Reyranella humidisoli: one gene and its partner. Each later gene encodes a partner of the first gene's protein in a complex. Links are inferred from orthologs where the notes say so. Each region holds a gene or a part of one and is shown on either strand. Other genes may lie near its edges. The genes, in order: tsaE and tsaD.

Region 1 (3,084 bases):
GCGGCGACGCCACCCTGCTGGTCCATCTCGGCGCGCGCGCGGAGAAGGATCCCTCGCTGGTCTCCAAGCCGACCAACGAGGAAGAGGAAGTCCTCTACAAGGCGATCCTCAAGACCAACAAGGAAAAGCCCGGCTGGTACGCCAAGCTCGGCGCCTCGATCCGCGGCGTCACCGAGGAGACGACCACGGGCGTCCATCGCCTCTACAACATGGCGAAGGAAGGCAAGCTCCTGTGGCCGGCCATCAACGTCAACGACTCGGTCACCAAGTCGAAGTTCGACAATCTCTACGGCTGTCGTGAATCGCTGGTCGACGGCATCCGCCGCGGCACCGACGTGATGATGTCGGGCAAGGTGGCGATGGTCGCGGGCTTCGGCGACGTGGGCAAGGGCTCGGCCGCCTCGCTGCGCCAGGCCGGCTGCCGCGTGATGGTGTCCGAAGTCGATCCGATCTGCGCCCTGCAGGCGGCGATGGAAGGCTACGAGGTCGTGACGATGGAAGAGGCGGCGCCCAAGGCCGACATCTTCGTCACCGCCACCGGCAACGTCGACGTGCTGACGCTCGAGCACATGAAGGCGATGAAGCATCGCGCCATCATCTGCAACATCGGCCACTTCGACAGCGAGATCCAGATCGCGAGCTTGCGTAACTTCAAGTGGCACAACGTGAAGCCGCAGGTCGACGAGGTCGAGTTCCCCGACGGCAAGCGCATCATCGTGCTGTCGGAAGGCCGCCTGGTGAACCTGGGCAACGCCACGGGCCACCCGAGCTTCGTGATGTCGGCCTCGTTCTCGAACCAGACGCTGGCCCAGATCGAGCTGTGGACCAACCCGACCAAGTACGAGAAGCAGGTCTACACGCTGCCGAAGTTCCTGGACGAGAAGGTCGCGGCGCTCCACCTCGAGAAGGTCGGCGCCAAGCTGACCAAGCTGCGCCCCGACCAGGCCAAGTATATCGGCGTGCCCGAGGCCGGCCCGTTCAAGGGCGACCTCTACCGCTACTAAGCGGCCGGCAACGGCCCACAGCGGCTCATGCTAAGAAGTCGGCATCGCAAGATGCCGACTTTTTCTTTGCCCCTTCCCGACGAGGCCGCGACCGAGCGGCTGGGCGCGAGCCTGGCCGCCCGCCTGCGGCCGCGCGACGTCGTGGCGCTCGAAGGCGGGCTCGGCGCCGGCAAGACCACCCTGGCCCGCGCGATCCTGCGCGCCGCCGCGGGCGAGCCCACGCTGATCGTGCCCAGCCCGACCTTCACCCTGGTCGAGGTCTACGAGACCAGCCGCGGCAGTTTCTGGCATTTCGACCTCTATCGCCTGGAAGAGCCCGAACAGGTCTTCGAGCTGGGCTGGGAAGAGGCGCGCATCGATGGCGTGGCCCTGGTCGAATGGCCGGAGCGGCTGGGCAAGCTGCTGCCGCGCGAGCGGCTCACCATAAGCCTGTCCGTCGTGGGCGAAGGTCGGATCGCGACCCTGCAAGGAGACTCCCGTTTTGGCGAAGACTGAACGCGACCTGCTGCGCGCCGAGTTCGTGAGCCGCGCCGGCTGGGGCGATGCCGGCGAACGGCTGCTGGCGGGCGACGCCTCGTTCCGGAAGTATTTCAGGCTGAGCCGCCCGCGCGGCTCGGCGGTCGTGATGGATGCGCCACCGCCGCAGGAGGATGTGCGACCGTTCGTGCAGATCGCCCGGCACCTCATCGGGCTCGGCCTCAGCGCGCCGGAAATCCTCGCCGAGGATGTCGAGCACGGCTTCCTGTTGCTGGAGGATTTCGGCGACGACACCTACGCGCGGGTCCTGAAGGCCGGCGGCGACGAGGGCGAACTCTACAGCCGCGCCACCGACGTGCTTGTCGCACTCTATCGTGCAGGCGAACGCAGCCTGATGCCGGGCCTCGGCGCCTATGCCGGCGAAGCGTTGATCGAGGCGGCGCTGCTGCTGCCCGAATGGTACCTGCCGGAAGCGACCGGCCGGCCCACTCCCCCCGAGGAGACGGCGCGCTACGTCGCGGCATGGCGCGAATGCCTGGCGGCCCTGCCCGCCACGACCGAGACGCTGCTGCTGCGCGACTATCACAAGGACAATCTCCTGTGGCTGCCCGCGCGGCCGGGCGTGAAGGCGTGCGGCCTGCTCGATTTCCAGGACGCCCAGCGCGGCCACCCCTCCTACGATCTCGTTTCCCTGATCGAGGACGCCCGCCGCGACGTGGCGCCGGCGGTTCATGCCGCGTGCCTGGACCGCTACATCGGCGAGGCCGGCATTGCCGATGCCGCCGGCTTCCGCACCGGCTTCGCCCTGATGGCCGCACAGCGCCATGCCCGCATCATCGGCGTTTTCGTCCGCCTGCTGCGACGCGACGGCAAGCCTGACTATCTGCAATACCTGCCGCGGGTCTGGCGCATGTTCGAACGCTCGCTGGAGCACGAAGCACTGATGCCGCTGCGCGCGTGGGTCGATCGTCTGTTGCCCCCCGAACTGCGACGCATCGGAGCCGACACATGATCAGGAGCGCGATGATTTTGGCGGCCGGCCGCGGCGAGCGCATGCGGCCGCTGACCGATTCGATTCCCAAGCCGCTCATTCCCGTCGCCGGCCGGTCGATGCTGGAGCGCACGATGGACCGGCTGGATCGCAGCGGCGTGCAGAACGTCGTCGTCAACGTGCATCATCTGGGTAACCAGATTGCCGAGCGGATCGGCGGCCGAGCCCGCATCATTCGCGAGGACCGGTTGCTGGAGACCGGCGGCAGCGTCCGCAACGCACTGCCCTTGCTCGGCAACGCGCCCTTCTTCGTGCTGAACGGCGACGGTCTGTGGCGCGACGGGCCGGAATCGATGCTGGGCCGCCTTGCCGAAAAGTGGGATCCCAACCGCATGGACGCGCTGCTGCTGCTGCATCCGCTGGCAAAGGCCATCGGCCGCGAAGAGAAGGATCGCGGCGACTACTATCTCGAACCCGACGGTCGCGCCCGCCATCGCGGCTCGGCCGAGACCGCACCGTATCTCTTTGCCAGCATATCGGTCTGCGACTCGCGCCTGTTCAACGGATCGCCGGAAGGTCCCTTCTCGCTGCTGAAGCTGTGGACCCGCTCGC
Region 2 (3,122 bases), 350 kb from region 1 along the record:
TCAGCAGACCGGTCGCGGCCTCGATGCCCTTGGCGCAGATCACGACGGGCGCGGCTCCCGGCAGGTCGCGCGCCAGGGCCCGCACGGCCTGCGCGGGGCAGACGAGCAGGATCACGTCGCAGGCGGCCAGCTCGCCGAGGGTGGCCGCGGCCTCGATGCCGGCATCGAGCGATTGTCCCGGCAGGTAGATTTCGTTGCGACGGTCGTGCGCGATCGCGGCCGATACACTGCGATCGCGCGACCAGAGGGTCACCTTGCGACCGGCCCGGCGTGCGAGACAGGCCAGCGCCGTTCCCCAGGCGCCGCCGCCGACGACGCCGATATGGGCGATGTCGGTCACAGGCTGAGATTGAAGGCGATGGAGATGCGCTGGGCGGTGCCGCGATAGGGTCGCACCTGATGCAGCACCCACGACGGGAACATCACCAGCCGCCCGGCCCGCGGCGAGATCGTCTGGTTGGTGCCGACCGACAGGCCGCCCGGCAGGCTGAAGGCGAGATAGGGTGCATACATCGCCGGCGCCGGTCCGCGCGGATCCATGAACTCGAGTTCGCCGCCCAACGACGGATCGGCCGGGATGCCGCCATCGTCGACATAATAGACGCCCGACCAGTAGCTGCCGGGATGGGAATGGAATTCGTTGCCGTGACCGCCGCGGTTGATGTTGGCCCAGATGTTGGCCTTCCACGCGATGGTGACGGCATTGCCTTCACGATCGCTGGTGCTGCGGTTGGCGATGTTGCGCGCGATCGCCAGCAGCTTGATCGCCGGAACGCCCGCCCATTTGTCGAGGTCCCAGGTCGACTGCCAGCCGCCGAGCGTGCTGTGCGGCTCGTTCGGCTGCTCGGCTTCGCGCTTGGCCAGGACCGGGATCAGCGCGGCATTGAGCTGCGGACCGTCGGGAAGATCGGCGATCAGGATCGGCGTCGCGAAGGCGGCGACGGTTTCGAAGACGGGCGGGGCCTGGCTCATGGCGGCACTCTACATCCGATTGGCGGCGGCAGGATCGAGCGGCCAGCGCGGTCGCGGCCGGAAATCGAGCGTGTCGACCTGGCCGAGGCGCAGCCGCTCGGCGCCCGCCCAGGCGATCATGGCGCCATTGTCGGTGCAGAGCCTGACAGGCGGCGCGACCAGGGTCGCGCCGTGCGACGCCGCGATCTCCTCCAGTCGGCCGCGCAGATAGACATTGGCCGCGACGCCGCCCGCCACCACCAGCGTCGACGAGGGCGCGAGGGCCAGCGCGTTGGCGCAACGGTCAGCGAAGACATCGCCCACCGTGCGCTGGAAGGAGGCGCAGAGATCGGCGATGGCCTGCGGATCGTCGGCCGGCAGTTTCTCGACCGCCAGTCGCACGGCGGTCTTGAGGCCGGAGAAGGAGAAATCGCAACCCGGCTTGCGCCACATCGGCCGCGGCAGAGCAAAGCGGCGCGGATCGCCACCGACCGCCGCCCTCTCGACGGCAGGCCCGCCGGGAAAGCCGAGGCCCAGCAGCTTGGCGGTCTTGTCGAAACACTCGCCGGCCGCATCGTCGATGGTCGTGCCGAGCCGCGTGAAGTCGCCAGGGCCGCGCACTGTCAGCAGCTGGCAATGCCCGCCCGACACCAGCAGCAGCAGATAGGGAAACGCGACCGGCTCGGTCAGCCGCACCGACAAGGCATGGCCTTCGAGGTGATTGACCGCAATGAAGGGCTTTTCATGTGCGAAGGCCAGCGCCTTGGCGGTCATGACCCCCACCATCACGCCGCCGATCAGGCCAGGCCCGCCCGTCGCGGCAATGCCGTCGAGATCCGCCAGCCCGAGCCCTGCCTCGTCGAGCGCCTGCGCGACCAGCCCGTCGATCCGTTCGAGGTGCGCACGCGCGGCGATCTCGGGCACGACGCCGCCGAAGCGGCGATGCTCGGCGAGCTGGCTGTAGACGGTATTGGAAAGGATTCTGCCGACCGCCTGCGTTCCCGCCGGCGCCTCGATCACGGCGACAGCCGTCTCGTCGCAGCTCGTTTCGATGCCCATCACGCGCATGCGTGATTTCTAGAGGGCGGAAGGCCGCAGCGCCAGATGGCGTCTTGCCGTCGTTCTGGAAGCTGAGATTGAGGCGATGGAGATGCGCTCGGCCGTGCCGCCATAGGGACGGACCAGATGCAGCAACCATGACGGAAAGAGATTGATGTTGACCCACATGTTGGCGCGCCACGTCACGGCGAAATGACCGGAACGCTGGCCGGGATGGCATCGCTACGCGCCAATTCACGCGGTCTTGAATTTGCGGCAACGGCTTCGTCGCCGGTGGCGCGCGCAGGCAACCTAAGCTAGAGCAGCGGCCATGATGCCCCCCCTTCTTCGGCTCGGCACGCGCGGCAGTCCTCTCGCGCTCACCCAGACCGGCCTGGTGCGCGACGCCCTGGCCCGCTCCGTTCCGGCCCTCTCCGCTCCCGGTGCGATCGAGATCGTGCCGATCAGGACCACCGGCGACGTGATCCAGGATCGGCCGCTTTCGGAGGCGGGAGGAAAGGGCCTGTTCGTCAAGGAGATCGAGGAAGCGATGCTGGCCGGCCGCATCGATGCGGCCGTGCACAGCATGAAGGACATGCCGACCGCGCAGCCGCCGGGCCTCGCCGTCTCCGCTTTCCTGCCGCGCGAGGATGCACGCGACGTGCTGATCGCCGGCGACCTGGAACGCATCGACGCGCTCCCGCGCGGCGCCATCGTCGGGACCTCGGCGCTGCGCCGCAAGGCGTTGCTGCTGCATCGGCGGCCCGACCTGCAGATCGTCACTTTCCGCGGCAATGTCGAAACACGCCTCGCCAAACGCGCCGCCGGCACCGTTCACGCGACGATCCTGGCGCTCGCCGGGTTGAAGCGTCTGGGCAGGCCCGTGGGCACGCCCATTCCCGAAGCCGAGATGCTGCCCGCGGTCGGACAGGGCGCGGTGTGCATCGAGGCCCGCACCGACGATGCGCGCACCCGCGGCTGGCTCGCCGCTATCGACCATGAAGCCACCGCCGTCTGCGTGCGCGCCGAGCAGGCGATGCTGGTCGTGCTCGACGGCTCCTGCCGCACGCCGATCGCGGGTCACGCGATCCTGACGGACGGCGCGCTGCACCTGCGCGCCCTGATCGCCCGGC

The links.
Region 2: the proteins of tsaE (region 1) and tsaD are in contact, whole or in part, in a crystal structure (PDB 6N9A), measured with the Thermotoga maritima proteins. The link is inferred for Reyranella humidisoli from one-to-one orthologs. Residues at the interface, in WP_004082108.1 of Thermotoga maritima: Leu37, Gly38, Lys46, Lys57, Val59, Lys60, Ser61, Thr63, Phe64, Thr65, Leu66, Met67, Val69, Pro71, Tyr82, Arg83, Leu84, Asp86, Asp88, Phe89, Asp93, Ile128, Asp130, Glu131, Arg134; in WP_004082750.1 of Thermotoga maritima: Cys10, Asp11, Arg49, His50, Leu82, Gly84, Gly135, Gly136, Glu154, Thr155, Leu156, Asp157, Asp158, Ser159, Glu162, Asp165, Lys166, Arg169, Leu170, Tyr175, Lys213, Thr214, Leu217, Tyr218, Gln221, Arg222, Asn324.

Annotation. Positions count from the first base shown.
Region 1 is NZ_JAHOPB010000001.1:1,918,877-1,921,960, reverse strand. Bases 7-2,777 are described here. They hold tsaE (tRNA (adenosine(37)-N6)-threonylcarbamoyltransferase complex ATPase subunit type 1 TsaE), read left to right. Parts: upstream 7-1,055; coding sequence 1,056-1,499; downstream 1,500-2,777. Other genes in these bases: KQ910_RS09415 (nucleotidyltransferase family protein), read left to right, coding at 2,490-2,777; KQ910_RS09420 (aminoglycoside phosphotransferase family protein), read left to right, coding at 1,486-2,493; ahcY (adenosylhomocysteinase), read left to right, coding at 7-1,004. Outside these bases: more of ahcY, read left to right, coding at 1-6; more of KQ910_RS09415, read left to right, coding at 2,778-3,084. UniProt on the Escherichia coli protein: Required for the formation of a threonylcarbamoyl group on adenosine at position 37 (t(6)A37) in tRNAs that read codons beginning with adenine.
Region 2 is NZ_JAHOPB010000001.1:1,571,781-1,574,902, reverse strand. Bases 1-2,809 are described here. They hold tsaD (tRNA (adenosine(37)-N6)-threonylcarbamoyltransferase complex transferase subunit TsaD), read right to left. Parts: upstream 2,020-2,809; coding sequence 982-2,019; downstream 1-981. Other genes in these bases: hemC (hydroxymethylbilane synthase), read left to right, coding at 2,321-2,809; KQ910_RS07735 (TIGR02466 family protein), read right to left, coding at 337-972; KQ910_RS07740 (NAD(P)H-dependent glycerol-3-phosphate dehydrogenase), read right to left, coding at 1-340. In the rest of the region: more of hemC, read left to right, coding at 2,810-3,122.